Regions from separate parts of the Lysinibacillus canaveralius genome, predicted to be linked through region 2. Evidence: predicted binding sites of a transcription regulator. Region 2 holds the regulator's gene; each other region holds the start of a gene.
The links. Region 2 encodes CtsR, which represses protease genes until heat stress. Its sites were predicted from a motif close to ATGGTCAATAAAGGTCAAACA; they were not measured.

Region 1 (10,730 bases), 700 kb from region 2:
ATCGATGTTCGATATATGAGATAACCTTTGTCACGATAAATGTCATGATCAGGTATAGGAACGCTGCGAATAAGTACGGCTCCCACACCCGGTTATATGTACCTACGATCATCTTACTTGCATAGAGAATATCCGTTGCTGCAATAACATTTACAAGCGATGAATCTTTTAAAAGTGTAATAAATTCATTGCCAAGCGGCGGTACCATGCGGCGAACCGCCTGCGGCAGGATGACTTTGCGCATTGCCTGTGAATGCGTCAGACCAAGTGAACGGGCCGCTTCCATCTGCCCTTTATCAATGGACTGGATTCCTGCACGGAAAATTTCCGCATTGTAGGCCGCACTATTCAGGATTAAAGCCGCTGCCCCTGAAATGAACCATCCATATGACTGTCCGAACAATGTTGGAATCAACGCTAAATGGATAATGTAAATCTGGACAAGCATCGGTGTTCCACGGAAGACATCGACATAAATCTTAGCCGGCCAGTAAATGATTTTGTTTTTAGACGTCTGAGCCAATCCAAGGAGTACCCCGAAGAATACCCCTCCAATATAGCCGACCAATGTAAGGGCTAATGTTACCCAAATACCGGTAATATAAAAATCACGGTAGTTCCAGATTATGTCCCAGCGAAAATCAAATAAGTCCACCTGAAACACCTCCAACCTCTATTATTCTAATTCTTGCGTAACACCAGTATATTTCTCAACGATTTCATTCAGCTTGCCATTTTCCTTAATCGCATCCAAGCCTTCATTCAGGATGTCCAGGACTTCTTTGTTGCCCTTTTTCACCATCAAGCCATAATACTCTTTATCAAAAGCATCATCTTCAATAACCGTTAAACCTGAATCTGGATTATTTTTTAAGTACTCATAAACAACCGCATTGTCTCCGATTGCAGCAGCAGTCGAGTTATTAATTACCTCAAGCAATGCTACAGGTAGATTTTCAAAGGCAGAAATATTCGTGCTTGTTTCACCAAATGCTTTTTTGGCTGCTTCATGACCAGTTGTATTGATCTGCACCGATACTTTTTCCCCTTCTAGATCAGCTAATGATTTTACATCTGATCCTTCCTTCACAACGATGACTTGCGTCGCTTCATAATAAGGCTCCGTGAAATCATAAGTTTCCTTACGCTTATCGTTGATCGTAATACCCGAAGCACCTAATTGGATTTCATTATTCTGTACTTGGGAGAATAACGGGTCCCACCCAACATTTTTCATTTCGATATCTACGCCAGTTTCTTCAGCAATGGCATCCAGGATTTCGCTGTCTATTCCTATGATCTTGCCGCTTTTGTCCATGTATTCAAAAGGAGCAAATGTCGCCTCTGTACCGGCTACTAATTTTGTAATCTCGCCGTCTGAACCCGTAGAGTTGTCTGAACCACATGCTGCTAATAACATAGATGCCGCCGCCAATGGGGCAATCACCTTAAGTAAGCTTTTCTTCATTTATATGTTCCTCCTCGCCAATTATCTGTCAATTGTTATCCTTGATTGATATTACTCATTATAGTAAGTTCCGAATTTATATACAACAAAAAATTTTATAAAAAATGATTATTTTTTCATAGACATGAATTTTTATAACATATTTCGCGTATAATAATAGGTAAAGCAAATAAATATTCGTTTTGTCAGAATATATAGTTATCATCTGGAGCAGGAAACAAATAAGAAAATAGGCACAAAAAAAGCCGCCACTTCAAAAAGTGACGACCTATCTTTCAACCTGATTTATTTATTTCACAAATCTCGTTTTTAAATAATTTTGTAAAAATAGTTTAAGAAGAACGAATTTAGGATAAAATGAATCGGTACAGGGTGTTCATTTTATCCTATTCATTCCTCTTCCACTTTGTCAGGCTGCTAAACTAACAAAGCGGAGCAGGTATTGCTATTGAAGATTTATAATTGAAACAGTAAAATGGCGCCCTTTAGTTGGGCATAGTATAAAATAAGGCTATAGCTATCATATAACCTGCCTAAAGTATGACATGGTTCATACGAATAGGCCACTTTTTTGCTCTTTTGCCGCAACTAAATGCAACATTTATTAATCTACTAATAATCCACTTATATTTCAAGTGAATTCAATTCCCTATTTCATTTCTCCTTGAAAATGTGTCTATTTTTTGACAAACCTCAACTTAATACGTCCAAGAGCACATAAAAGATCTCCTTCCATATATCCTATTTCATAACTTTCTGTCAATAGCAGGAACATTTAACATAGTTTCTTTGATTAATCCACTCTTCATCTTCTTTGATCACAAGCCCATCAACCTTTGTTTCAGCTGACTTTTTTGAACATGGCCTCAATCTCGTCACTAGACCAGCTATTGTATTTTACTAAAAAAGCCCTCTGGCCAAGTATTACTTCTCTATAAAAGGAGACCAGCGAGCGAAGCAAAGAACAAAAGATAAGATGACTTGAAGACTGCTTCAAACCATCTTATTTCCACTAATTAGCGCGACGTATATCCTGCATCGGCATGAATAGTTGTCTCTGTAATAAATGAATGGGCTGACTCACTACTATTTTTCAAAATGAAATCTGCAGGACGCTTCCACTCTGCGCTTTATTCTCCCGCAAAAATAGAAAAATATACTGCCTATAAAGAGGAAAATAAGGATGCTTTCTCGAAAACTGTGGAAGATGGTTTAATTTTCAAGTCAGTTGGGAAACTTAAAGTGGTGAGCCATAATGCTGCTAACAAGCAATTACATTGTGGTATAAAAGAAGAATGCCACAGGCTGCCCTGTACGCATGCAAGTGTACTACTCCATGCGGGATTTAACATACACTATGTTTCGGAGCGTCTTGGCCGCGAATCCATCACATGTTTTGTGTGAAGGTGAAAACATCTTATATCATACAAGCAAAAAGAAGATGATGATGTGGAGTGTCGGTTCATTTTCTATCGTTTTTAACGATTTCCCGAACAAATATCTATAAATAAAAAAATCCTCTAAACATTGATATCTCAACATTTACAGGGGTTTTCAATCAAAATATGTAGTTTTTAAAAATAGTATTTGGCGCCCTCGGAGGGAATCGAACCCCCAGCGGAAGAACCGGAATCTTCAGTGTTATCCATTACACCACGAGGACAAATTAATTAACAATACCTAACCTATTATACAGATATCTAGTCCAAATTTCAATACCTAATCAGGCCGGAGTTTATATTTGACCTTTCTTGACTAATACGTGTATGATAATGGTACAGCTGATAGGCACTTCCCTTTCAGCATTTAGTATTCGAATTTACCTTTTTAAAAGGAGGATATTTTTATGAATTTAATTCCTACAGTTATTGAACAGACAAACCGTGGTGAACGTGCATATGACATTTATTCACGTCTCCTGAAAGACCGTATCATTTTATTAGGAAGCGGCATCGATGATAATGTTGCAAACTCTATCGTTGCACAGCTGTTATTCCTGGAAGCAGAAGATCCAGATAAGGACATCTCGCTTTACATCAATTCTCCAGGTGGTTCTATTACTGCTGGTATGGCAATTTACGACACAATGAACTTCATCAAACCAAAAGTACAAACAATCTGTATCGGTATGGCGGCATCAATGGGTGCATTCCTGCTTGCAGCAGGCGAACCTGGCAAACGTTTCGCACTGCCAAACGCAGAAGTTATGATTCACCAGCCACTTGGCGGTGCTCAGGGGCAAGCAACAGAAATCGAAATCGCTGCAAAACGCATCCTGTTCCTACGTGAAAAATTAAACACAATTCTTTCTGAAAGAACAGGCCAGCCGCTTGAAGTGATTGCCCGCGATACGGACCGCGATAACTTCATGACTGCAGAACGCGCGAAAGAATACGGTCTAATCGACCATATTATGGACCGCAAATAAGTAAACCGTATAATATAGAAAAATACATCCGCATACTGCGGGTGTATTTTTTTCTTAGTGATGAAGTGAACTAAAACTTGATCAAAGCGTAGTTTTTATTTTAAATAAGTATGAGAATTTCACAAAAAAAGTTTGATGATTTCGTAAGGGTGTTATTCCACATTAGCGACCGATTGTTGAGTAACGTCTCTTTTTTAAGTATTTTGCTTAATAGTTTCTTCTACGTAAGTAAGAAGATTACTGTAGGGGGAGCTCCCTTTCAAAAATTCCGATACCACATTCAAAGGTAATATCACCATATTCTTCTTTTTAGAATAAAGAACACTCTTTGTGCTGTTATTACTAAACTCTAAATTAGGTGAATAATTACGTACTGAATCAGATTCAAACCAATAAAAATCTTGATTAATATTATTTTTAATAACCTCGCCAATATATGCACCTATACGATCCACTAAATTATCAAAATGCGTATTTAACAGCTCAGTACCAAACTCCGTATTCATTAATTTTTTTACATAGATATCAATATAACGAACGCTTTCAATAGTGAAGTCTAAATTTCTTTTAGTAAGGTTATCTTTATCCCATGAATCATCTGATACATCCTGATACATTAATTTTGCTATGCCTTTTAAATCATCTTTTTTTAATTTTGCTTTATTTAAAAAACCAAACATAATGAGTTTTCTCCTTTATTAATCATCTACAACTTACAGTTATGATTATTATAGTTCTTATTCAAGAATCTGGCCCTATTGCTGAAAAAGCACAATTCATCTTCCAGAATTGTGCCCGGTTGTGGAATAATTAATCAATTAAAGTACCTCGTTACTTTAACTAATCCTGAGCTTCTAATGTAATATTTAACTGTTTTAACAAATTCTCAACAACCTCTATTGCTTCTTCTCTTTGCTTATAATCGGAAGTACAAAACCTAATCATTTCTAGATCACTTTCCGCTTTTCTAACAATTTTAGTTATTTCTTTAGGAGCACCAATCCAAGATAAGTTACGTTCTAAATCTGCAATATTATCTATTCCCTCTTTAAACTTTTTACATGCTAATTTTATTTCATACAAATCATCATTCAAAGCCTTCCAATTTGGGTCCCTTTTATCATGTGAAATAGGTTTTCTAACATTTACAACAAATCTCTTTTCACAAGCGCCATACCTACTATAATTCCTTTGAGCTTCAATTAGAGGTATCTGGTTAGCACCTGTATCATACACATTTTCTTTTTGAAAGGGGTCATCCTCCCAAAAACAAATTGTACATATTTCATAGTCACCATCACTATCCAATGTTTGATAACCACAACACGGGCATGTGTTTTTGTTCATAAGACACCTCTCGATAACCTTTTCTATAATCATAAACTAGATTATTTTTGTTACACTAAACTGAGTCGCTAATACAAATTTACTCATTGACAATCTCAATTACATTTTTAAACGAATATGCGTTTTTTTTCCTCCACGCGCCCTTTTGTTAAGCAAGAAAAAACTTGCATATCACTACAGAATTTTCAATCAAACTTTTTTATAAATGTCGCGGCTTTATCTTAAATCTATACTTAGCAAAAAAAAACACAACTCAAATGAGTTGTGCAGTGAATTAATCTTCTTTTTGAATTAATGATGATAGCGAGGTAACCGCAGTATCAGCATCGTCACCTTCAGCCATCAAGGTTACCGTTGTCCCTTTCGCGATTGCAAGGCTCATAATGCCCATAATCGACTTGGCATTTACTTTCTTTTCATCTTTCTGTAAGTAAACCTCTGACTTATAGCGATTTGCCTCCTGCACGAATAGTGCGGCTTGGCGTGCCTGTAACCCTGATTTTAATTTTACTTCCACTTGGTTTTCAACCATTCGCATAACTCCCTTTCACAACCGTGCATCCATTTATTTTTATCTTAGCGAAAACACAGGAAAAGAACAATGTTTCTTGTTGAAATCGTTGCCGCTTTTTAAAAGAGAGCACAAATCTGTGCTTAGCTTTTCACATATTCTCCTCGGCGCAGTGCATCGGCTATTTCATCAATCTTGCGCAGGCGATGATTAACCCCCGATTTACTTACTGTTCCTGTAGACACCATTTCGCCTAATTCCTTTAATGTTACATCCTGATATTCTACGCGTAAACGCGCGATTTCACGTAGCTTTTCCGGCAATTGATCAAGACCAATTGCATTTTCGATAAAGCGTATATTTTCTACCTGGCGGATGGCCGCGCCAATCGTCTTATTTAAGTTGGCTGTTTCGCAGTTTACAATCCGGTTGACACTGTTACGCATGTCCCGCACAATCCGGACATCCTCGAACTTCAGCATCGCCTGGTGCGCTCCGACCAAATTGAGGAAATCAGAAATCTTCTCTGCCTCTTTCAAATAGGTTACAAAGCCTTTTTTTCGTTCAATTGTTTTCGCATTTAGGTAAAATTCATTCATTAAATCAGCAAGCGCTTCGCCATGCTCCTTATAAAGTGAATATACTTCTAAATGATACGCAGAAGTTTCAGGATTATTCACCGATCCGCCTGCCAAAAAAGCGCCGCGTAAATAAGCGCGTTTTTGCTGGGTTTTCGGAATTAACTCCTTCGCAATTGTATGATTAAACTGGAAATCATCCGAAATGATATATAAATCCGTCAGCAGTTCTTTTGCCCCTTCACGAACTCTGCAAATATATACATTGTTTTTCTTCAGTCTCATTTTTTTACGTACTAACAGCTCTACATTATATTTGTAGAGCTTTTTAACAATCGTATATAAACGCCGTGCAATGGCTGCGTTTTCCGTTTGGACATCCAGACTTAGCTGGCGGTTGGCAAAACTTAACGAGCCATTCATCCGAATGAGGGCGGACAGCTCTGCCTTCAAGCTCAAATCATCTGCATCAACCTGTGTCAGCTCTTTTTTTGTTTCTGAAGCAAATGACATCTGATACCCCCCTTTCTCACACAATATGTATGCACTATCATACCATATTGTCATGTTAAACTTGATTGTTCTTTTTCAACCAGTTCTGTATATTTACATAGCCAATCCGCCACATTTAATGAATGATGCCGGACTATGCCTTTTTCAACCATTGCAATTTCCTCTTTGAAAATTTGGAGCCCCAGCTCGGTCAATCGATCAATATCAAACAGGACCGGCTCGGCATTCTCTTCTTTATAGCTGGCTTTTACATTTTGGGGCAGCTCATCGTTATGGATTAAGATCACCTCAATGAATGGTGTCCCTACATGTGCATGAATCGCCTCTACATGCTGGGATGCTGTATAGCCGATTGTCTCTCCCCGCTGTGTCATTAAGTTACAAACATAAATCTTCTTTGCCATCGATTCCACAACGGCCTTTCCAATTTCGTTTACAAGCAAGTTTGGAATGATACTCGTATAGAGGCTGCCTGGTCCAATCACGATCATATCAGCATTCTTAATAGCCTTCACAGCAGCCGGCAAAGCCGTCACATCCTGAGGGGCAAGAAATACGCGCTTAATCGGTACGGCAGCATCTGGAATCCGTGATTCTCCTTGAATATATGTACCATCTATCAGCTCTGCATGTAATGTTATCTTTTTATTCGCAGCTGGGATGACTTTCCCGTGTACATTCAGTACTTTGCACATTTCGGCAATCGCATAGCTGAAATCACCGGTTATATCAGTCAGCGCCGTCAGCATAAGATTGCCAAGCGAGTGCCCGCCCAGCTCATTGGAGTTGTTAAAACGATACTGAAACATTTGTTCAATAAGCGGCTCTACATCTGATAGAGCCGCGATGACATTGCGGACATCTCCCGGAGGTGGAATGTCGTAATCATCGCGTAGTCTGCCGGAGGAACCACCGTCGTCTGCTACTGTTACAATAGCTGTAATATCAAAGGGGTGCATTTTCAACCCCCGCAGCAGTGTCGACAGTCCCGTACCTCCTCCTATCACGACGATTTTCTTCTTTCTCTTTCGCATTCCATCATCCTTTCTATGATGCTTCCCCTCATTCATCCTTTTTATGGCTATGCTCAATATCCCGATGTGTGATGACCGTCTGCTCTGTATGGCCCAGTAATTTTCCGAAGTATTCAGCAAGTGTCACAGATCTGTGCTGTCCGCCGGTACATCCAAAAGCAATCACAAGCTGGGATTTCCCCTCCGCTTTATACTGAGGGATCATAAACTGAAACAAGTCTGTCAGTTTTGTAATGAGCGCCTGCGTTTCGTCCGTTGCCAGCACATACGAGGATACTTCGGTCTGGAGCCCTGTTTTATGCCGGAGCTCATCTACATAATATGGGTTTTTTAAAAAACGGACATCAAATACAAGGTCTGCATCAATCGGCAACCCGTGTTTAAAGCCAAAAGACATGACATTGACTGAAAATGTCGGTGTGCTGGCGTGGGAAAACTCGAGGGCAATTCGCTCACGCAGCTCACGCGGCTTCATTTTTGATGTATTAAACACCGTTTTAGCCCGGCCTTTCACCTCGGACAGCATCTGTCTTTCCTGCTTAATCCCTTCAAGAGGCAAGCCCAGAGGCGCCAGCGGATGGGAACGACGTGACTCCTTATAACGGCGTACAAGCGTTTCATTGTCGGCATCTAAAAATAGAATATGCGGCTTGACATCTTCTTCCCGCAAAAGCGTATCAAGCGCATCGATCATCGAATCGAAAAATTCCCGTCCGCGTAAATCCATTACAACAGCAATGCGTGAAATTTTCTTATCCGAATTTCTCATTAATGTATAAAAAGTCGTTAACAGCTCCGGCGGCAAATTATCTACACAGTAGTAGCCCAAATCTTCAAAGCTTTGCACCGCCACCGTTTTTCCTGCACCGGACATTCCCGTAATAATAACTAATTCATGTGTGTAATGCTGACTATTACCCACGTTCCCCCTCACTCCTCTTTCCTCTATTCTATTGATGATTGTATCTGTTCGCTAATCAGCTCAAAATCCTCGGTATATTCAAACGTGCCGTATTGCGTCCCCTTTTGGTGGGCAGCAAACAATAAATTTGTCCGGTCGCCTTTCGCCATCGGGAGCGTTTTTAATTCCTCGACAGGATACCAGCCCAGTTTTCCTTCACGTGTTTCTTCGAATGGTGTGCCCTCTACTCCGCGTGCTACAAACGTATAGAGCATCCATTCATCGACGACTTGCTCTCCGTTTTTGATAATCATTGTATATACGCCCTTTAGATGGACATCTAGAGGTGTTACATTTGTTTCTTCCTGAAATTCGCGTACCGCCGCTTCATAGATAGACTCTCCGCTTTCCATCTTCCCGCCTGGCGCTACGTACCAGCCACGTCTAGGTTTTTGGAGCAATAGCACTTGATCGTTCTGAACCGCTAATAAGTTGGCAATTCTTTGCATACATCACACCTCTAATCCTGATGCTCTTTTCTTTATTATAACTTGTCTGCGACTTCCGTTCCAAAAATACACGCAAAAAAAGAGACTGTTTTTCAGGCTAGCGCCTGTCAAACAGCCTAAAGTAAGTATAAAAGGGAGTAGAACTTTTTTAACGATAATAGTCAGTTTCACCTTTTATTATACTGTTTCATTATTGCAAGGAAGTTACAATATGATTAAGGTACGGTTAATTATAAACCGAGCTTTTCTTTTAATTCTTCTATATAGTGCTGCGCTGTTTGAGCAGCAATACTGCCATCACCAGTAGCTGTGACAATTTGGCGAAGCATTTTATCACGTACATCCCCGGCAGCAAAAATACCTGGTACTGTCGTTTCCATTTTTTCGTTCGTTACAACATAGCCGTTTTCATTCAGGATATTTAATGATTTAAACGGTCCTGTCAACGGCAGCATACCGATATACACGAATACGCCGTCTGTTTTAAATGCTGTTTCTGTATCATCTACTGTTGAGGCAAGTGTGACGCTGCCCACTTTGCCATCTGCTTCATGGATTTCTTTCACTGTTGAGTTCCAGATGAAGTCGATTTTTTCATTCGCAAAGGCACGTTCCTGAAGAATTTTTTGAGCACGTAGTTCGTCACGTCTGTGGACGATTGTCACTTTTTTCGCAAAGCGTGTTAAATACACACCTTCCTCGACTGCAGAGTCTCCGCCGCCGACTACTACAAGCTCTTTGTCTTTAAAGAATGCGCCGTCACATACAGCACAGTAGCTGACACCGCGGCCGCCAAGCTCTTTTTCACCTGGTACGCCCATTTTTTTATACTCTGCGCCTGTTGAGATGATAATTGTGCGAGTTTTATATTCTTTTTTACCAGCGACGATCGTTTTATATTCTTCGCCATCAATAATTTCCGAAACATCCCCATAGGCATATTCAGCACCAAATTTTTTGGCATGTTCGAACATTTTAGTAGAAAGTTCAGGCCCTAGAATTGTATCGAAACCTGGGTAGTTTTCTACTTCTTCCGTATTGGCCATTTGACCACCTGGAATTCCACGCTCGAGCATCAATGTAGAAAGTTTTGCACGTGATGCGTAAACTGCTGCTGTCATGCCGGCAGGACCTGCGCCAATGATTACTACATCATAAATTTTTTCTTCTGCCATTTTGAAATCCTCCTCATAACACTTCTATCATTTATATCGTATGCGATATTTATGTGTGTTTCAATATATATGCTTACACTTCAGATGGTACAAAATCAACCAGTTCATCGCAGTACTTCGTTAACGTGGCAGCGCTGATTCCGTACTTCTCCGCAAACTGCTTTTTCGTCACCTTTTCATCCATAGCCGAATGGAACATGTAGTCAACTGAAGCAGCTAGTGCTTTCACATTTCTAAAAGGATAGTCGACCTTTGCAGCCAATTCA
Region 2 (10,730 bases):
GTTGAATGTGGGAATTTATACAAATGTTTTAACCGATGCAATGCGGGCAGCGGATGAGCTGGAGGCAGGTGCTGTTATTATTAATGATATCCCTACGTTCCGTGTTGATCATATGCCGTATGGGGGCGTGAAGATGAGCGGTTATGGAAAAGAGGGTATTAAATATGCGCTGGAAGAGATGACACATCTAAAATTTATTACGATGAAAACAGTATTTTAATCATATTGGAGCAATCACTCATTATTTCGACAAAATAATTGAAAAGTAGGTTTTTGGAGTGTTACAGTAGTACCATCATCTTTTAGGGAGTGCAGAATTATGGGAAATACTGTACCGATGAGCTCTTCGCGTACGCATCAAACACGTTTGATTATGCCTTCTGATACAAATCATCATAAATCAATCTTTGGTGGTCAGGTATTACGATATATTGATGAAATTGCAGCTTTAGCAGCCATGAAACATTCAAAGGGAGAGGTTGTCACAGCCTCCATTGATTCTGTAGATTTTGTTTCTTCGGCCTATGCAGGAGATGTTCTAGAGCTTGAATCGATGGTAACCTATACAGGGCGAACATCGATGGAAGTCTATGTGCGTGTAATTTGCCGTGATTTAAAGTCAGGAGCAGAGCGGTTGACAACAGAATCTTTTGTTACAATGGTGGCAATTGATGAAGAGGGAAAACCGCGGGAGGTAGTTGGCGTCCATCCGGAGACGGAAACAGAACGCCGCTTATTTGAAACAGGACCTATTCGTCGTGAATACCGGAAGAAGAAGCGTGAACTGGCACACGAATAAAATGGGAAATTAGAAAAGGGAGCTGCTCAGAAAGTTGAAACTTTTGGGCAGCTCCTTTATTATGTCGATACTTTCCTATTCTTTTGAAAGCTCGTGAACAATGCCGATTAACTGATCAGATGAGGTAGATACAAGGCCGGCTCCCTCTGTCAGCTCCATAATTAGCTTAGATATCGCACCAATCTCCCGAGATGTACTCATATATTGGGTACGAATACCTGAAACTGCTTCAGCAATAGCGGTGAACGATGCTGTCAGCTCATACTGAGTATCTACGCTGACTTTTACTTGAGAGTCTACGCTGCTAACCGAATCAGCCATGCTGTTGATATTAGATTCCGTCTCTTGAATGAGGATAGAGACATTTTTTACCGCTGTTTTTGTTTCTTCTGCCAGCTTCCGCACTTCTTCTGCTACTACAGCAAAACCTTTTCCATGCTCACCGGCACGTGCAGCTTCAATGGAGGCGTTCAATGCGAGAAGATTAGTTTGGTCAGCAATACCTGTTACAAGCCCAACAATTTCAGAGATTTTCTGAGAAGAAATACGCAGCTGGTCCATAGATGCTTCCAGTACATCTACACGTTGTAGTACTGTATTCATAAGGCTGGTTTGGTTTGCCAGATGTTCTTTACCTGTGTTTGATTTGGTTTCTGTTTCTGCAACGAAATCCAAACCTTGATGGGTAGCAGAAGCAATTTCATCTGTCTGGACAGATATCGCAGCCAAAGATGTGGTCGTCTCACTGCTAATGGCATAGAGCTCCTCTGCTGTGTTCTGGATCGTATGAACTAGGTTATGCTTTAACTCCTCAGTTTGCATGCGAAGACGCTCTTCCTCTTGCTCATACGCCTCAATAACAAGCTGCTGCTCTAAGTTGATGACTTTTGAGAAGGCATTGATGGCTTTTGCCGCTTCAGTTGTTGACAAGTTCAGTGTTTGAATAAAAGCAATAAAAGTTGTCATCAGAGATTGAAAGGATGCCAAGTACCATTTTGACCGAAGACCAATTCGAACGTGTACATGGGCGATTGTTTTCCGCTCCTCTATATAGGCACTATCAATATTACTATTGAAGATATCTGCCAAATGCTTATGAAGCGTTACTTTTAATTTATCAATGCGTGATGACCTTTCTATAATCCCCATTAACTCCGGACTGAAGCTGATAGCTTTATAAAACTCATCAACCATAGTAGGAATTGTCTCAGCCGCTAGAGGCTGCAGTTGTTTTAAAATAGCTAAATCAGTTTTTGTTAAATTAAGTAATTGTAATTGCTTATTCAGCTCAGGATAGGCTGATAGGTCCAGAGTAACTTGCGGGATATAGTCCTCGGTCCTGAAAAATTCTGTTATTGACTTTCCGCTAGGCTTATTGAATAAATTGAACATGGGAGATCTCCATTCTTTGGGTTTAAAATACATAGCACTTGTATCCTTAGTTCTATAATCGATTTTACTATTTTTTAGTCCTTTTGGGCATGTTTTGAATGAAATTATTCCTAATTTATTTTTTTATTCACTTATTTGTAAAAACAGCAATCATTGTATTTTCTTCATAAAGAAGATAGAATACAGAGTAATTGAGATATATCACAGTAAAGGAAGTTAGCGATGAAGTTTCATAAAAAACGTTTAAAGTTTGTCATTCCATTAACTGTAGTAGTAGCTGTTACTTCAACCTTTATGCTATTTAACAGATATCCGGAAGTGCCTTCCCTGCATAAATTTCTTATTTTGGTAGGGGCGACAATCTTCACAGCCATTATTTCGTACTTCTTGTTCCCGCAACCGGGAGATAATCCTGATGATACTGGCCCATATTGATGGACTACTCTGCGCCTTTATAAAAAAGGCGTTTTTTTATAAATACTGAAACTCTTCCGCTAGTTATTCGTATATAAAGTATAAGAAAAATTAAAAAAGGCGGGTTGATATATATGGAAGAAAAATGGTCAAAAGTATTGATTCATGCCAGTGCGTTCTTTGCGCCGGTAGTGGTTCCTCTCATTTTCTTTTTAATTAGTTCAGATGAGCATGTGAAGCGGTTATCGGTACAGGCACTGCTGTTCCAATTTGTTATGTGGGTATTAACAACAGTTTCTTTCTTCTTCTCCTTCATTCTCATCGGCATTCCGTTCCTAATTGTATTTAGCATTATGCTAGTTGTTGTACCAATTATCGGAATTGTAAAAGCGGTGAATGAATCATATTGGAACTATCCAATCGTTGGTCGTTGGGTATAATTTGGCAAAAAGTCGGCAAAATCTTTGTAATAAAGGTTTTGCCGATTTTTATTTTTGGGGAAAGAACAAAAGGAGCATTTTCAGTAAGATCCATAGGCGGAAAGGCAAAGTTTTTTAATTAGCTGGCTGCCAGCTATGTATAACTACACCTTTACCATGTTTTCTTTGATTATGAAAATGCATTTTTTGATGAAAGTAAGCTTTTTAATTGCAAATCGAATTTGAGATTTTTATAATATAGTCAAAGATAGTCAAAGTCAGTAAGCGAACTGGGGTGAAGACTAACATGAGGAATATCTCGGACATTATTGAAGGTTATTTAAAACAAATTATCGAATTAGAGGGGAAAGGGCATATTGAAATCAAACGCAGTGAGCTGGCTGATAAATTTCAATGCGTACCCTCACAAATTAATTACGTAATCAATACCCGGTTTACCGCAGAGCGAGGATATCTAGTGGAAAGTAAACGTGGCGGGGGAGGTTATATCCGAATCCTTCGTGTAGCATCCCATTCACAAGGTGCCCTGTTTGATGAAATGATAAGGCAAATAGAGGGGATGGCTCCACAAACTGTAGCAGAGCATATTATTTATCGGTTGATTGACGAAGAGATAGTATCAAAACGAGAGGCAAAACTCATGCTTGCCGCAATTGATCGATCAACTTTACAGTTGCCGCTGCCTATGCGTGACGAAATACGCGCCCGGGTGTTAAAAGCTATGCTGATGACGTTGAAATTCGAGAGGGGTGACGAGTCATGATTTGCGAGCATTGTAAGCAACGGCACGCTACTGTGACCGTAACACAAGTACACAATGGAACAAAGCAGGAACGCCATTATTGTGAGGTATGTGCTGGTAAATTCCATCCATTTCAAATGGAGCTGCAGGATGAACCTGTATCCATCCATCAACTGATGTCAGATTGGTTTGGATTACCGATGTGGAAAAGCGAGGTACAAGAAGAGGCGCAACAGAAAAAGCAGCCATCTGCCTGTCCTTCATGCGGCTTTACGTATCGTCATTTTCTGAAGGTTGGCAAGTTCGGGTGTGCTCGCTGCTATGACACATTCCGTGAACAATTACCGCCTGTACTAGAACGTTTACAAGCGGATGTGAAGCATGTAGGGAAAACTCAATCAGTGGAGGATCAAACAGAGTATTACCAAAAGCAAATTGAATCGCTTCGTCAACAGTTACAGCAAGCGATTGCGGAAGAACGTTTTGAAGAGGCAGCTAAACTCCGGGACGAGGCTCGTGCAATCGAACGCAAGTTAAACGTTGGGGGTGTGGATTCACCATGAATATTGAATACTTTTTAAAAAATACATCACCTTCATGGATTGAAGCGAGTGAGGATAAATCGGATATTGTAATGAGCACTCGAATCCGGCTTGCAAGAAATCTGAACGGAATCCGCTTTCCTATTACCTTTTCTGAAGAAGAGGCAAAACAAGTAGATGAGTCTGTACTGAAAGTGCTGCTTTCTGTTCAAGAAGAAGGACCGAAGTTTTCCTATTTTCCAATGAAGGAAATGCCTGCATTACAGCGGCAGGTGCTTGTAGAAAAGCATTTGATTAGTCCTCATCTAGCAAAACGTGAAAAAACAGCTTCTGTTTTTCTCACAGAAGATGAATCAATCAGCGTAATGGTGAATGAAGAGGACCATATTCGTATACAATGCTTAGCGGCAGGTTTACGGCTGCATGAGACATATGCAAAGGCGAGTAAGCTGGATCAGTGTTTAGACGAAAAGCTGATGTATGCATATGATGAACAATTAGGCTTTCTCACAAGTTGTCCGACAAATGTCGGTACAGGACTCCGTGCCTCTGTCATGATGCACCTTCCAGCCTTGACGATGACCAAAAAAATGAATGTATTAATTCAGACAATGGCAAGATTAGGAATGGTGGTGAGGGGTATATATGGAGAAGGAAGTGAAAACTTAGGGAATATATACCAAATTTCAAACCAAATTACACTTGGAAAATCGGAACAAGAAATTTTGGATGAACTGCAGAACGTCGTAGAACAGGTCATTCAAAAAGAGCGCCAGGCAAGGAAGCAATTATTTGCCCGCGCTCCCGTTGCTCTGGAAGACCGTTTGTACCGTTCTCTCGGTATATTGACACATGCAAGAATTTTAACGAGCGAAGAGGCGGCTTCTTGTTTATCGAATGTCCGATTAGCGGTGGATTTGCAAATTATTTCAGATATTTCGCTGAATCAGCTAAATGAATGTATGCTGCTTATCCAGCCGGGATTTATCCAGCAGTATGCAGGTACAACGCTTCAAGCGGCTGAACGGGATATTTTCCGTGCAAAGCTGCTTCAGGAAAAATTACAAACACAAGATCAAAATGAACCTACAATAAGGGGAAAAGGAGAGGATTTGTATGATGTTTAATCGATTTACTCAACGTGCTCAAAAAGTATTGCAACTAGCACAGGAAGAGGCAATTCGCTGGAAACACGAGTCAATCGGAACGGAGCATATTTTACTTGGTCTAATCCGTGAAGGAGGCGGTATCGCCGCAAAAGCATTAGAAGCGATTGATATCAGCCCGCAAATGATTGAATCCGGTATTGAGGAATTAGTCGGCAAAGGAACAGAAAATGTTGGCCCAATTGTCCACTATACACCAAGAGCTAAAAAAGTTATTGAGCTGTCAGTGGATGAATCCCGCAAGCTTGGTCACTCTTATATCGGTACAGAGCATATTTTATTAGCGCTCATCCGAGAAGGAGAAGGGGTAGCGGCACGTGTATTGGCAAATACGGGTGTAAGCCTAAATAAAGCACGCCAACAAGTTTTATTACTATTGGGTAACAATGATGCTAATTCACCAGGCGGCCAGCAGCAAAGCCAAGCGGTGAATACACCAACGCTCGACAGCCTAGCCCGCGACTTAACAGCAGTGGCTCGTGAAGGTTCATTAGATCCTGTCATTGGCCGTTCAAAAGAGATTACTCGTGTTGTAGAAGTATTATCCCGCCGTACAAAAAACAATCCTGTTTTAATCGGGGAGCCGGGTGTTGGTAAAACAGCTATCGCAGAAGGGTTAGCACAGCAAATTGTTAATAATGAAGTGCCGGAAACATTGCGTGACAAACGTGTTATGACACTTGATATGGGCACGGTGGTAGCAGGAACGAAATACCGTGGTGAGTTCGAGGATCGTCTGAAAAAAGTAATGGATGAAATTCGCCAAGCAGGCAATATTATCTTATTCATCGATGAGCTTCACACATTAATCGGAGCAGGTGGAGCAGAAGGTGCCATTGACGCATCCAACATTTTAAAGCCTTCGTTAGCACGGGGCGAACTGCAATGTATCGGTGCCACTACTTTAGATGAGTACCGCAAATATATTGAAAAGGATGCAGCATTAGAGCGCCGTTTCCAGCCAATCCAGGTTGATGAACCGACAATCGATGAAACAATCCAAATTATTAAAGGCCTTCGTGACCGTTATGAAGCACATCACCGTGTGAAAATAACAGACGAGGCAGTGGATGCAGCAGCGAAGCTATCGGACCGCTATATTTCAGATCGTTTCTTACCGGATAAAGCAATTGACTTAATTGATGAAGCGGGCTCAAAAGTACGCCTTCGTTCATTCACAGTTCCACCAAACTTAAAAGAGCTTGAAAATAAATTAGAGAATGTACGTCATGAAAAGAATGCAGCTGTTCAAAGCCAGGAATTTGAGAAAGCAGCGGCACTTCGTGATACAGAGCAAAAGCTGAAGGAAGAGCTAGAGCAAACAAAGAAACAATGGAAAGAAAAGCAAGGCAAAGAGGAGTCTGAAGTAACAGTGGATGACATTGCGGCAGTTGTTTCCATGTGGACGGGAATCCCTGTTTCGAAAATTGCTCAAGAAGAATCTTCAAAGCTTCTGAATCTAGAAGAACATCTTCATAAGCGTGTAGTAGGGCAAGGCGAGGCAGTAGAGGCTATTTCCCGGGCAATACGCCGTGCACGTGCAGGGCTTAAAGATCCGAAGCGTCCAATCGGTTCATTCATCTTCCTAGGACCGACTGGTGTTGGTAAAACAGAACTTGCTAGAGCACTCGCTGAATCAATGTTTGGTGATGAAGATGCGATGATCCGTATTGACATGTCAGAATATATGGAGAAACATGCAACTTCACGTCTAGTTGGTGCACCTCCAGGCTACGTAGGGTTCGAGGAAGGTGGTCAGCTGACAGAAAAAGTACGCCGTAAGCCATATTCTGTTGTTCTTCTTGATGAAATTGAAAAGGCACATCCGGATGTCTTTAACATCCTGTTACAAGTGCTTGATGACGGGCGTCTAACTGATTCAAAAGGACGTGTTGTTGACTTCCGTAACACAGTGGTCATCATGACGTCTAATGTCGGTGCAGATGCGCTGAAATACCAAAAGAATTTAGGTTTCAGCCTAGGTGATACGGATTCGAAATACAAAGATATGAAAGGAACAATGCTTGAGGAACTGAAAAAAGCATTCCGTCCTGAATTCTTAAACCGTATTGATGAAATGATCGTGTTCCACTCATTGGAGAAAGAACACTTAAAAGAAATCGTTTCGTTCATGGCAAATACGCTAACAAAACGTCTGAGAGAACAAAATATCGAACTGGAACTTACAGAAGCAGCGCTTGAGAAGATTGCACAGGAAGGATATGATCCACAATATGGAGCACGTCCAATCCGCCGCGCACTTCAAAAGCATGTGGAAGACCGCCTGTCAGAAGAGTTATTAAAAGGTACTGTCCTGACAGGTCAAAAGGTTGTTTTTGATTACAAGGACGGCGAGTTTATTGTTCGTGGGAAAGATGAAAAAGTAGAGGAACAGGCTGAAGTATAATAGTCTATAGGGACTGCCCGGAAAGTCGAAACTTTCTGGGCAGTTTTATTTTTATTGAGACATATCCGGGCTTTTGAGGTGGCCGCTCTAAAATGATGAAACTCAAAAAGGGTAAATACTTTAATCAATATTTTCTTCTATGGATTACATGATAGATAATGGTAACTACCAATACCTCAATATGTAAGCAGTATTCGAAATGAACGTTTTGTGTTAGAAGATCTTAGCTGTTTCCTGTACAATAAAAATAAGAACAAACATTTGGGGGAACGATATGGCAAAGAAGAAAACAAAATTTATGTGTAATGACTGCGGCTATGAATCGGCAAAATGGATGGGCCGCTGTCCGGGCTGCGGCAACTGGAATACGATGGTAGAAGAAGTTGAGATTGTAGCAAAAGGACCGCGTGGAGCATTCCAGCACTCTACTTCTACGACGCAGAAAGCAACCCCTCTTATCAATGTAGAAACGATGGAAGAGACGCGTATCACAACAGAAATGGGTGAGCTGAACAGAGTGCTCGGGGGAGGTATTGTCCAAGGGTCCCTTGTACTGATTGGCGGAGATCCAGGGATCGGAAAATCAACGCTTTTATTACAAGTATCTGCCCTGCTTTCAAACAAAGGTCACCGTGTTCTTTATATTTCGGGGGAGGAGTCTGTCCGTCAGACAAAACTGAGGGCAGAGCGGCTTGGGGTTAAATCACCCGAGCTATATATATATTCTGAAACGAATATGGAGTTCCTGCATCAGACTATTGAAGAAGTACAGCCGAAATTTGTGATTGTTGACTCCATTCAAACAGTCCACCACCCAGAGGTGACGAGTGCACCAGGAAGCGTCTCGCAAGTACGCGAATGTACGGCAGAACTGATGCGTATTGCTAAAACAAAAAATATTGCGATTTTCCTTGTTGGTCACGTGACAAAAGAAGGGCAAATAGCGGGTCCGCGTATTTTGGAGCATATGGTGGATACAGTTCTTTATTTTGAAGGAGAACGTCATCACAATCATCGTATTTTAAGAAGTCAGAAAAACCGTTTCGGCTCAACGAATGAGATTGCTATTTTTGAGATGCTTCATGGCGGGTTAAAGGAAGTATTGAATCCTTCTGAAATGTTCCTTCAAGAGCGTTCGCAAGGAGCGCCGGGATCTACGATTGTTGCTTCGATGGAGGGGACACGTCCTATTTTGGTAGAAGTTCAATCACTTGTAACGCCTACAAGCTTCAACTATCCAAAGCGTATGGCAACCGGTGTTGATCAAAATCGGGTCCAGCTGCTGATGGCCGTTCTTGAAAAGCGGATGGGAATGCTGCTGCAGGCACAAGATGCCTATATCAAAGTGGCTGGAGGCGTGAAATTAGACGAGCCTGCTATTGATTTAGCTGTGTTGACGTCCATCGTATCGAGTTTCAAAGACCAAACTGTTCGTGCTACGGACTGCTTCATCGGTGAGGTAGGTTTGACGGGCGAGGTCCGGCGTGTAAGCCGGATTGAGCAAAGGGTCCAGGAGGCCGCTAAACTTGGGTTCAAGCGGGCGTTTATTCCAGCCTCCAATTTAGGGGGCTGGGATTTCCCGGCGGGTATTCAGGTTGTCGGAGTAGAAACAATTGCTGAGAGCCTGCGAGCCTGTTTCAATGATTTGTAGAATGAGTCACAAAAATGCCCAACCTTTCTAAAAAGGCCGGGCATTTTTTCTAACATCAAGGGTATTAACTTGTAGATGCAGAGGTTCTTTCTAAAGAACCTGAACCATTTAGTGAAGATATATTTGGAGGATTTCACAAGACCCTATGTAAAGGGAATCATATCTTTGATAAAAAACAACTGCAATATCATATTGTTATTGTGTTTCGAATGTAAAAAAGTGATCTATTGTAACGTAAATCCCGATTGCTTACCGTCGCTATCATTGGCACAACTATGTATAATGAAAGAAAGGGAGGTGTAGAAAGACAATGTTAAAAAGAATTATTCAAATCGCATTCTTATTTATCGGAGGGGCGTTAGGTCTTGTTTTTTTACCGCCATTATACGAATTCATTAATTTATCATCCAATCCATGGATCAATAATGCCTATGTCTCTGTATTATTAGGTGCACTGCTGCTATTTGTTTTATCATTTGTGCTTTCCGATTATTTTGTCAGACTAATTACTTGGATGGAGGAAGTGTTGTTCAAGCTGCCTGTCGGGGACTTGCTGTTTGGGACAATTGGCTTGATTATTGGGCTGAGTGTAGCATCGCTCATAGGCTTTGCTTTTAATAAAATCCAATTACCGCTTATCTCGGAAATACTTGAAGTACTTCCAATCATTCTTTCGATTGTTTTAGGTTATTTAGGTTTCCGAGTCGGGTTTAATAAACGAGACGAACTGCTGCAATTATTTACACGCACAGGATCGGCCTCAAAGAAGAAGCAAGGTGAGCAGGAAATAAAATTATCTCAGAAGCTGCTCGATACAAGTGTAATTATTGATGGACGCATAGCAGATATTTCAGAAACAGGTTTTGTGGAAGGGATATTAGTAGTCCCTCAATTTGTCCTAACAGAACTGCAGCATATTGCCGATTCTTCGGATACATTGAAGCGTACAAGAGGAAGAAGAGGGCTAGATATCCTAAAAAGGCTGCAGGATGAACGGCAGTCTAAAGTGCTCATTGTCGAGGATGATTTTGATGATGTGGCGGAGGTCGATTTAAAGCTGGTACGGCTTGCTAAACAGATGGATGCACAGATTTTAACAAATGATTTTAATCTTAATAAAGTATGTGAGCTTCATCGAGTAGAGGTATTAAATATTAACGATTTAGCGAATGCAGTC
Region 3 (10,730 bases), 840 kb from region 2:
TTAAAAGTCCATTATCCGATTCGCGGGGGATTTTTCAATCGAGTGATTGACCATGTCTATGCCGTTGATGGTATTACAATGGAAATCGAACGAGGCAAGGCATACGGTCTTGTTGGTGAATCGGGATGTGGTAAATCAACAACAGGTAAATCTATTATAGGGCTAGAGAAAATCACTTCTGGAACGATTGTTTATGAAGGGGAAAATGTTACAAATCGTCGACGCGATCGTAATTCCTCTTACAATCGTGATATTCAAATGATTTTCCAAGATTCCCATTCTAGTATGAATCCAAGAAAGCGCGTTCAGGATATTTTGGCAGAACCAATCCGTAACTTCTTAAGTTTAACTCCGCAAGAGGAGTCAAAAAAAATCAGCGAACTACTGGAAATTGTCGGCATGCCTGAAGATGCGAAAGTAAAATATCCGCATGAATTCTCGGGTGGGCAAAAACAACGTCTTGGGATTGCACGTGCTATTGCCACAAACCCCAAATTAATCATAGCGGATGAGCCGGTATCAGCGCTTGACCTTTCTGTTCAGGCACAGGTACTGAACTTTATGAAAGATATCCAAAATGAATACGGTCTAAGTTATTTATTTATTTCCCACGACTTAGGTGTTGTTAAACATATGTGCGATTATATTAATATTATGTATAAAGGTAGATTCGTAGAAACAGGAACGAAGCAAGAAATATACAGTAATCCGCAGCATATTTATACAAAACGTTTATTATCTGCGATTCCGGATGTTACACCAGTCGGTCGTGAAGAACGGAAACGCGAAAGAATTAAAGTAGAGAGAAACTATCAGCAGGAACATGCGCAATACTTTGATGAAAATGGCCGTGTATTCGATTTGGTAACGCTTACAGATACGCATTTAGTGGCGGCTTCAACTTCAGGTTTGCAAGTGAAGGAGGGAATCTAATATGTGGAAAACGATAGTTCGACGTTTTTTAATTATGATTCCACAGCTGTTCGTTTTAAGTTTAATTATTTTCATGATGGCCAAATTCATGCCAGGTGATCCATTCACCGGGATGATAACACCAGAGACAGACCCGACGCGTATTGAGGAACTGCGTGAGAAGCACGGATTGAATGATCCATGGTATGAACAGTATATACGCTGGATAGGAAATGCAGCCCAAGGTGATTTCGGAATGAGCTATACATTTAAACGTGATGTTGGTGCATTGATAGGGGAACGAGCTGTCAATACATTCTGGCTATCGCTGGCAAGTGTCATCATTCTATATGCGATTGCTATTCCACTAGGAGTACTAGCAGGGCGTTATCACAATTCTTGGCTGGACAGATTAATTATTTTATACAGTTTTGTATCGTATGCGATTCCAACATTCATTCTGGCATTGCTATTCCTATTCTTCTTCGGCTATACGCTTGGCTGGTTCCCAACGAGTGGATCAGTAGACATCAAGTACGATCCGGGAACGTTCGGTTATATAATGAGTAAAATTTATCATATGCTACTACCGGCGATAACATATGCAGTATTAGCTACAACAACGGTCATCCAATATTTGCGTTCTGAAATCATCGATGCTAAAACACAGGATTATGTCCGTACAGCACGCAGTAAAGGAATCCCAATGAAGAAAGTATATTCACGTCATATTTTCCGTAATTCCTTATTGCCGATTGCTGCATTTCTAGGCTTTACAATTACAGGATTACTGGGCGGCTCTATCTTTATCGAAACAATTTTCGGCTATCCAGGTATGGGACAATTATTTATCTCATCCATTACATCCCGTGATTACAGTGTTATTACAGCACTTGTTATGTTATATGGCTTCTTAGCGTTATTAGGTAGTCTATTGTCGGATATCATTATGAGCATTGTGGACCCGCGTATTCGAATTGAATAGACAAAACTAATAAACATTAAGGAGAGGTGAAAAAAATGTCTATCGAATTAACTGAAAATAAAGAATTAACAGTGAGCCCTCCTCCTACCGGTTGGCAGGTCATCTGGAGAGAATTTAAAAAAGATAAAGTTGCAATGGTTTCATTAGTAGGGCTGATTGTTGTCATTTTTGGCGTATTTATTTGGGCGCTGTTCATCGATCAGGATGCCTTAATGAAAATCTCGCTTCGTGACAAATATGCAGCACCAGGCACCGAGAATTATAGTGGACTTGGCTCATATATACTTGGAGCAGACCAAGGCGGCCGTGATATTTTAGGGCAGCTGATTATTGGTGCTAAAAATTCAATTTCGATTGCCATTGCGATTACATTAATTACAGGTATATTTGGAATTGTTGTTGGAATGGTTTGCGGGTACTTTGGAGGATGGATTGATAGTATGTTTATGCGTATTATTGATTTCTTCATTACAATTCCCTCGATGATGTTGATCATCGTATTTGTTACGATTGTTCCAAAGTATGATGTACCAGTTTTTATAATGATTATGAGTATTTTCCTTTGGACGGGGACAGCTCGTCTCGTAAGATCTAAGGCTTTATCTGAAAGCAGGAGGGATTATGTTAATGCCTCCAAAACGCTTGGTACAAATGATTTTATCATTATTTTTAAGGAAATCATGCCCAACTTGAGCTCTATCTTAATTGTTGAAATGACGCTGAATTTTGCAGGAAATGTAGGGATTGAAACAGGACTTTCCTATCTTGGATTCGGTCTTCCACCATCCACCCCATCATTAGGTACACTAGTGAGTTATGCAAATAACCCATTGGTGCTTTATGAATATTGGTGGTGCTGGCTGCCGGCAGCCATTTTTATCCTGCTGATGATGCTGGCGATCAACTATATCGGTCAAGCTCTGCGTCGCGCGGCGGATGCGAAGCAACGTCTAGGTTAACAAGGCCAGTATAAAGACTAATTCGTTAGTCTTTATGCTATCCTTTTAATAGACTGAATATTTACTATACTCTTAATTTTAGGTATGATAGTTTTGGTACCTGCACATTTTCGTAATGTGTTTGTATATATAATTTGCTAGTAAAATCAGAGAAAGCTAGCAGAAAAAAGGGAGGAACAACTAATGAAAAACAAAAGTTGGTCATTACTTGCAATGTTGCTTGCGGTACTTTTAGTTCTAGCTGCATGTAGCGATAGCGACGATTCAACAAAAGAAGAAGGTTCTTCAACTCCGAAAGGTGAAGAAGAAGCTGGCTCAAATGATGCATCATTATCCCTGAGCGTAGAAAATGAAGGCGACGCAATTGAAGGCGGTGTTCTTCAAGTAGCGTTGGTAAAGGATGAGCCTTTCCAAGGTATTTTCAGCTGGGAACTTTATGATGACGGCTATGATTCTGAGTTAATGAATTGGTCATCAAACGTACTCTTTGAGACTGATGGCGAGTTTAAATTTACAGACGAAGGTATTGCTTCTTTAGAAGTAGATGAGGAAAATCTAAAAGCGACTGTTAAAATCCGCGAGGGTGTAAAATGGTCTGACGGTGAGCCTTTAAAGATTGAAGACTTAATCTTACCTTACGAAATTATTGCAGATCCTGATTATGAAGGCGTACGCTATGATGGCGACTTCCAAAATATCGTCGGTGCTGAAGAGTTTCATGCTGGTACAGCAGAAACAATTTCAGGCTTGAAAAAAATTGACGAAACAACGTTGGAAATCAGCTTCAAAAAATTATCGCCAGCAGTATTCTATGGCGGCGACGGACTTTGGGCTTATGCAGCACCATCACACTTGATGGCTGATATCCCTGTAGCTGACTTACTAGCACATGATTTAGTACGTAAAAACCCTGTAACATTAGGTGCATTTAAATTTGATAAAGTTGTTCCAGGTGAATCTGTTCAGTTTGTTGCAAACGAGCACTACTGGAAAGGTAAGCCGAAATTAGACGGTGTATTAGTGAAAGTTGTACCACCAAGTTCTATCTCTGTAGCAATGAAAGAGGGTAAATATGATTTAGCCCAGTACTTCAATGCTACACAATGGCAAGAAATAAAAGACCTGGATAACATCGATATTTTAGGTCGCCAAGAGCTTTACTATTCTTACTTAAGCTTCAAGCTTGGTAAATACGATACTGCGAACAAGCAAGTTGTCTCTGATTTTGAAAATTCAAAAATGGGTGATGTAGAGCTGCGTAAAGCAATGGGCTATGCACTAAACATCGAAGAAGTTTCAGAAGTGTACTACAACGGGTTACGTGAGCGTGCAAATTCTATGATTCCACCAGTATTCTCGTCATTCTTTGACGATTCATTAGAAGGCTACACGTATGATGAAGCGAAAGCAATTGAAATTTTAGATGCAGCTGGCTACAAGGATGTAGATGGTGACGGCATGCGTGAAGATAAAAACGGCCAACCACTTGAAATCAGGCTGGCAGCTATGTCTGGTGACCAAACACAGGAAGATATTATTTCTTACTACCTGCAAAACTGGAAAGATGTTGGGTTGAATGTAGTGTTGACTACTGGCCGTCTAATCGACTTCAACTCATTCTATGACAAAGTCCGTGCTGACGATCCGGAAATCGATGTGTTTATGGGTGCTTGGGGAACTGGTACAAATCCATCTCCATTCGCTACGTATTCGGGAACATCAGCTAATAACTTAGGTCGTTACACAACTGAAGAATTAGAAACAATCTTAAATAACATTGACTCTCCAGAAGCGATGGACAGTGCATACCGTTCTGAACAGTTCCGTGCTTACCAAGAGTACATGGAAGAAAATGCAGTGGTAATCCCAATGCAGTTCCGCTATGAATTGTTCCCTGTGAACAAACGTGTGAAAAACTACAAAGTTGATTACAACGATGCAACTGGAGATAACTTACAAGAAATTGAGCTTGTAGCTGAAGAGCCGATTGCAGGTAATTAATTAGCAGCAGCAAGCAGCAAAAAAGACGAAATCTCCATTTTGGATGATTTCGTCTTTTTTATCTATAGCTTTAACCGGTCAGCCAGGAATTTCCCGATACCGTCTTCATTGTTGCTTAATGTAATTTCTTTTGCTACAGATTTTAGTTCGTCGATTGCATTGCTCATCGCTACACCGATGCCTGCATAATCGATCATTTCCAGATCATTGTCCTCATCACCAAACGCAATGATACGGTCCTGCGGGATTTCAAATTCGTGGGCTATCTTAGATACGCCTACTGCTTTGCTCAGCCCTTTACGGACAATCTCAATGATTGGGAACGGCGCCCCCCATTTTCGATGCTCGATCAGTTCAGCGTGGACATCCTCTAAATGCTTGCGAATAATTGGCACATTATGCTCATTTGCCTGGATGAGAAGACTTGTCGGATCCTCATGCAAAGTGAGCTTTAGATTACCGGTTGTGACTCTCGGATTTCCCATATTAAATACATTCAGTAATTCTTCATTTTCATTGTGAAGGTAAACGTCGTCAATTACCTCGGCGATTAAGTTTTCATATTGGAATTTGTTCACCGAATCCACTACATCGTGGACAACGCTCATGGATATAGGGGAATGCATTGTTTCCCAAGATCGGTTGAGAGGGTGGTGGATAAAAGCACCGTTGAAGTTGACAATTGGTGTTATCAGGTCCAATTCCTTATAATATAGTTGGCTTGCACGAAAAGGACGTCCAGTTGCGATCATCACCTGGTGGCCTGCTTCACGGGCTTTTGCCAATATACTTTTTGTGTATGGTGAAATCGTTTTGTCATCGGTTAATAATGTACCGTCCAAATCTAATACGATTAAATGCTGTTTCATGATAGAAAAGCTCCTTTCGACATTGGTTCAATTTTATCGTTATTCTTTCCGTTTCGCAAAATATTGTAACCATAACCAGTTAATTTTTGATACGCTACTAATGTAAAGATAATGAAGGAGTGAAAATGGTGATTGTACAGAAAGAAAACTGGGGAGGAATTCCCTTATTACATGTATATAATAAAAGAATGCAGAAAGATGCGCCAACCGTCGTTTTTTTGCATGGATTTATGAGTGCCAAGGAACACAATCTCCATTACGCTTATAATCTTGTAGAAAAAGGTGTGCGTGTCATTTTGCCGGATGCCTTTATGCATGGTGAACGTTCAGAAAACTTACCGGAAGCACAAATGAATTCAATATTTTGGCGTATTATTGTAAAGAATATAAAAGAAGTCCAAAGTTTATATGATACTTTACAGGGAAAAGGATTTACAGGAAAAGTGGGCGTTTGTGGAACATCTATGGGCGGTATTACAACAGCTGGCTGTTTGAAGATATATGACTGGATTGATGCGGCTGGTATTTTAATGGGCGTGGTGAGCTATACTGAAATGGCTCAATATCAACTCCGGCAAATGAAAGAGCTGGGGGTGGATCTTCAGCTTACAGAAGAACAACAGCATGCTATTTTAGAAGCACTGCAGCCATACGACCTTATGGAGCGACCTGAGATTTTTGAAAAAGTTCCTGTTATGTTCTGGCACGGAAAAAAAGATCCGGTTGTACCATTCCATATGACTTATCCATTTTACGAAGAGCTTGTTCAGCAGGGAAATCCCCTGAAAGTGGAATACATAGCTGATGAAAAGGCTGGACATGCTGTTTCACGTACGGGTGTGCTTGCTGTCTCCGCATGGCTGGCTGAACATTTGGCATAAAGCTACACTTTTGATATGATGAACCTACACAACTGTGTGAAAGGAAGATGCAGAAATGGCAATTGATCAAGATATGAAAGATAGCATGTTAGGCGCTTTGGAAAATGTAATCGATCCTGAGTTGGGGATTGATATCGTTAATCTTGGCTTAGTATATGATGTTGATTTAAATGAAGAAGGGGTAGCGACTGTTACGATGACATTAACATCGATGGGCTGCCCGCTGGGTCCGGTTATCGTTGACCAAGTAAAAACAGCTTTAGGAGAATTACCGGAAATTAAGGATATCGAAGTGAATATCGTATGGCAGCCGGCATGGTCTAAAGATATGATGTCGCGTTACGCTAAGATGGCACTCGGCATTCGATAAGCATTGTAATTTAAATCCCGCGTTCGTAGTGAACGCGGGATTTTTTAGATAAAAACTATAAACTTCGGGGTTTACAGGATTGTCTTATTATCTGTACTAAAGGAAAGGTGCAGGCTTCCAAAACTTGTTGTAGCTGGTCGCAGCAAGTCCGGCGGGAAAGCGCCTTTTCTTAGTCAATGCGGCAAATGGACAGGGGGCAGTTTTCGCAGGAAATTTCGTCCTTTAAAAATTGCAGATTGTTTATTGTAATGTACCCCTTTTCAAAGCTGAGAATGTCATTGTTTTTCAAGTCATTTAACATACGGTTAATCATTTCTCTACTTGTTGCACAAAGGTTGGCGATATCAGTATTGGTTAAGGCGAAATCAATAAATACCTCATTGTTGCTTCGGAATTCGCCATATGTATTGGCGAGTCTAATAAGTGTAGAAAAAAGAGCCCCTTTTTTTCCGTTTAACATGAGGTCACGCAGCCGGCTTTGATGCTTCAAACTTTCCGTTTGCAGCCATTTTATATATTCAAGCATTAATGGAGGGTTTTCCGACAATAACAATTCAAGGGTATCAGTTTGTAGTGTAAGTAATTGAGAGGATTCTACTGCTTTTGCGGAAGTTGAATGATAGCTTGCTTTACAAAACATTGCACTTTCTCCCATGATCGCGTGTGGTCCGCAGATGCGTAGAGTTAATTCCTTCCCTTGTTCTGTCTCTTTGCTGATTTGAATGGCACCTTGCTCAACAAAAAAAATGTTCTCAGCACGTTCGCCTTCACGGAAAATGTGACTGCCTTTCTTCACTTTAATAATCAATCCGTACTCTTTAAATAAATGGTGAATGTTCAATGGAGCATTGTGTAAAGCGACCATCATAATCACATCCTAAACGTATGATGAAAACATAAAATTTCCTTATAAGTATGATAACATAAGGGATTTGGTAATAAGAGTAAAATTTTGTGAATACATATTTTTGATTTTCAATAAAATATAGTTTATAATTTCATTAGTCAAAGATGGTCAAACTTTATAGGAGGTAGAGGCTATGCAGTTTACACAAACACAAGATAATCGTCCGCCACTGGAGCAATTCGGTCGTAATTTAGTGGAGGAAGTAAAAAACGGCAAGATGGACCCGGTCATTGGGCGAGATGAGGAAATTCGAAATGTTATCCGTATTTTAAGTCGTAAGACAAAAAACAATCCGGTGCTCATCGGGGAGCCTGGTGTTGGGAAAACGGCAATTGTAGAAGGCCTTGCACAGCGTATTGTGCGTAAAGATGTTCCTGAAGGGTTGAAAGACTGTCTATTATATGAACTAGATATGAGTGCCTTGATTGCAGGAGCAAGCTATAGAGGACAATTTGAAGAGCGGTTAAAGAGCGTATTAAAGCAGGTGAAAGAATCTGAAGGACGTATTATTTTATTTATCGATGAAATTCATACAATTGTTGGTGCCGGCAAGACAGATGGAGCAATGGATGCAGGGAATATGCTGAAGCCTATGCTTGCACGTGGAGAATTGCATTGCATTGGGGCGACGACACTTGATGAATACCGGATGTATATCGAAAAGGATCCAGCTCTTGAGCGCAGATTCCAGCAAGTTCTGGTACGTGAGCCGTCTATTGAGGATACGGTATCCATTTTACGCGGCTTGAAGGAGCGTTTTGAGCTTCATCACGGTGTACGTATTCATGACCGCGCTATTATTGCGTCAGCTGAGCTGTCAAATCGTTATATTACCGAGCGCTTCCTGCCTGATAAAGCAATTGATTTGATTGATGAAGCATGTGCAATGATTCGTACAGAAATTGATTCGATGCCACAAGAACTTGATATCGTAACGCGTCGTCTAATGCAGCTGGAAATTGAAGAGCAGGCATTGCGTAAGGAAAAAGATGAGGCAAGCAGAAAGCGGCTGGAAGCCCTTCAAGGGGAAATTAATCACCTTCGCACTTCGACAGAGCAGCTGCGAAAACAGTGGGAGCTTGAGAAGACTGGACTGCAGGAGATTCAGAAAAAACGAGAACAGCTTGATAAATATCGCCGGGATTTAGAAGAAGCAGAAAGTAAATATGATTTAAACAAGGCTGCGGAACTTCGCCACGGAAAAATTCCATCACTTGAGAAGGAGCTAGCGACCTTAGAGGCAGAAATTACGAAAACAGCTGATAACCGTATCTTACGTGAAGAAGTGACAGCAGAGGAAATTGCTTCAATTGTATCTCGTTGGACAGGCATTCCTGTGACAAAGCTTGTAGAAGGAGAGCGCGAAAAGCTGCTTCGTTTAAAAGAGACGCTGCATGAGCGTGTTGTAGGGCAGGAGCAGGCCGTTTCTCTTGTAACGGAGGCTGTATGGCGTGCACGTTCAGGGATTAAGGACCCCACAAAGCCAATTGGTTCCTTCTTGTTCCTCGGTCCGACAGGGGTCGGGAAAACAGAGCTTGCCAAAGCATTGGCAGCCCAACTATTTGATTCCGAAGAGCATTTCATTCGTATTGATATGAGTGAATATATGGAGAAACATAGCGTTTCACGTCTAGTTGGTGCACCTCCTGGATATATCGGATATGAAGAAGGCGGTCAACTGACAGAAGCTGTGCGCCGTAATCCATATTCCGTTGTGCTGCTTGACGAAATCGAAAAAGCACATCCGGATGTGGCAAATATTCTGCTGCAAATATTGGACGACGGGCGCATTACAGACTCGCAGGGCCGTATGGTGAACTTCTCTAACACAGTTGTTATCATGACCTCTAATATCGGTTCGGAATATTTATTAAATCCAAGTAACGAAAAGGAAACGGAAGATTTAATTATGCTGGCGCTTCGGCAGCATTTTAAGCCGGAATTACTGAACAGGGTGGATGATATCATTACCTTCCATGCACTAACACATGCTCACTTCCATGCAATTGTACGAAAATACGTGGAAGCACTCGGAAAACGTGTTGCTGAACAAGAAATCAAACTTGTCGTTGGGGATGATGTCATTGATTATGTAGTAGAGCATGGGGCAGACCCGCAATTCGGTGCACGGCCGCTGAAGCGATTTGTTCAGCGCTATTTGGAAACGGCCGTAGCAAAAGAACTGCTGCGTGGTGAAGTAGTGCCCGGCGGAATGATCGAGCTGATTTTAAAAGATGGAGAAATCAGTGTGAAATAAGTTAACAGCATGTCTCCTTTGGGTATGGTATAAAAAAAGGAGGCGTGAAGTATGGAAAAAAGAGAAGGTAACGGTAAAAATAAAAAAGTGCAGCAAGGAAAAATGGACAATCCGGATATGCTAGATACACAGAAAGAAAGTTTATTTGATATGCATGAAGACATGAAGACGGTGGATCCATTACCGATGGAAGAATTAAATGACCAAGTGAAAGACGAAGATAATCACGAGGCAACAAAGTCGACTTCTGGTTCAGAACGAAGATATAAATAGGCAGCATTGTTAAGAACAAAATTTTATGGAAATACGTAATAAACCACAGGGGACTATCAGGAGAGCTAAGCTTACTTGATAGTCCTTTTTGTTTATTTACATAAAAAAGAGGTAAGAGAGGGGTAGAGCGAATTTTTGAGGAGGGGATATTTTGAAGGAAAAAGAACCAAAAAAAGTGTCAAATATGAAATTAGAGCAACTTGAACAATATCATGCTGTTGACGAGGGAAAAGTGCTTACAACAAATCAAGGGTTGAAAATGGCAAACGATGAATTTTCACTAAAAGCGGGAGATCGCGGTCCGACGCTTATAGAA

Region 1: the regulator CtsR is predicted to act here: its motif matches at 3,207-3,227, upstream of clpP (ATP-dependent Clp endopeptidase proteolytic subunit ClpP).
Region 3: the regulator CtsR is predicted to act here: its motif matches at 7,979-7,999, upstream of AA0Y26_RS03010 (ATP-dependent Clp protease ATP-binding subunit).

What each region holds. Positions count from the first base shown of each region.
Region 1 is NZ_CP154840.1:3,656,579-3,667,308, forward strand. Features, by position in the region: gene AA0Y26_RS18460 (amino acid ABC transporter permease) at 1-655, opposite strand, end outside; gene AA0Y26_RS18465 (basic amino acid ABC transporter substrate-binding protein) at 677-1,468, opposite strand; gene AA0Y26_RS18470 (hypothetical protein) at 2,567-2,872, shown strand; tRNA gene AA0Y26_RS18475 (tRNA-Arg) at 3,057-3,131, opposite strand; gene clpP (ATP-dependent Clp endopeptidase proteolytic subunit ClpP) at 3,315-3,896, shown strand; gene AA0Y26_RS18485 (hypothetical protein) at 4,091-4,576, opposite strand; partial or broken gene AA0Y26_RS18490 (CPCC family cysteine-rich protein) at 4,989-5,243, opposite strand; gene AA0Y26_RS18495 (HPr family phosphocarrier protein) at 5,518-5,775, opposite strand; gene whiA (DNA-binding protein WhiA) at 5,898-6,845, opposite strand; gene AA0Y26_RS18505 (gluconeogenesis factor YvcK family protein) at 6,896-7,879, opposite strand; gene rapZ (RNase adapter RapZ) at 7,908-8,801, opposite strand; gene AA0Y26_RS18515 (NUDIX domain-containing protein) at 8,825-9,289, opposite strand; gene trxB (thioredoxin-disulfide reductase) at 9,520-10,464, opposite strand; gene AA0Y26_RS18525 (tetratricopeptide repeat protein) at 10,538-10,730, opposite strand, start outside.
Region 2 is NZ_CP154840.1:4,355,442-4,366,171, reverse strand. Features, by position in the region: gene AA0Y26_RS22010 (aldehyde dehydrogenase family protein) at 1-220, shown strand, start outside; gene AA0Y26_RS22005 (acyl-CoA thioesterase) at 320-799, shown strand; gene AA0Y26_RS22000 (protoglobin domain-containing protein) at 875-2,191, opposite strand; gene AA0Y26_RS21995 (acyltransferase) at 2,414-2,626, shown strand; gene AA0Y26_RS21990 (DUF4870 domain-containing protein) at 2,740-3,045, shown strand; gene AA0Y26_RS21985 (CtsR family transcriptional regulator) at 3,332-3,808, shown strand; gene AA0Y26_RS21980 (UvrB/UvrC motif-containing protein) at 3,805-4,350, shown strand; gene AA0Y26_RS21975 (protein arginine kinase) at 4,347-5,456, shown strand; gene AA0Y26_RS21970 (ATP-dependent Clp protease ATP-binding subunit) at 5,446-7,902, shown strand; gene radA (DNA repair protein RadA) at 8,177-9,553, shown strand; gene AA0Y26_RS21960 (PIN/TRAM domain-containing protein) at 9,864-10,730, shown strand, end outside.
Region 3 is NZ_CP154840.1:619,982-630,711, forward strand. Features, by position in the region: gene AA0Y26_RS02970 (ATP-binding cassette domain-containing protein) at 1-933, shown strand, start outside; gene opp4B (oligopeptide ABC transporter permease) at 935-1,897, shown strand; gene AA0Y26_RS02980 (ABC transporter permease) at 1,933-2,856, shown strand; gene AA0Y26_RS02985 (oligopeptide ABC transporter substrate-binding protein) at 3,040-4,857, shown strand; gene AA0Y26_RS02990 (Cof-type HAD-IIB family hydrolase) at 4,920-5,726, opposite strand; gene AA0Y26_RS02995 (prolyl oligopeptidase family serine peptidase) at 5,852-6,607, shown strand; gene AA0Y26_RS03000 (metal-sulfur cluster assembly factor) at 6,663-6,977, shown strand; gene AA0Y26_RS03005 (Crp/Fnr family transcriptional regulator) at 7,147-7,845, opposite strand; gene AA0Y26_RS03010 (ATP-dependent Clp protease ATP-binding subunit) at 8,018-10,141, shown strand; gene AA0Y26_RS03015 (hypothetical protein) at 10,193-10,414, shown strand; gene AA0Y26_RS03020 (catalase) at 10,599-10,730, shown strand, end outside.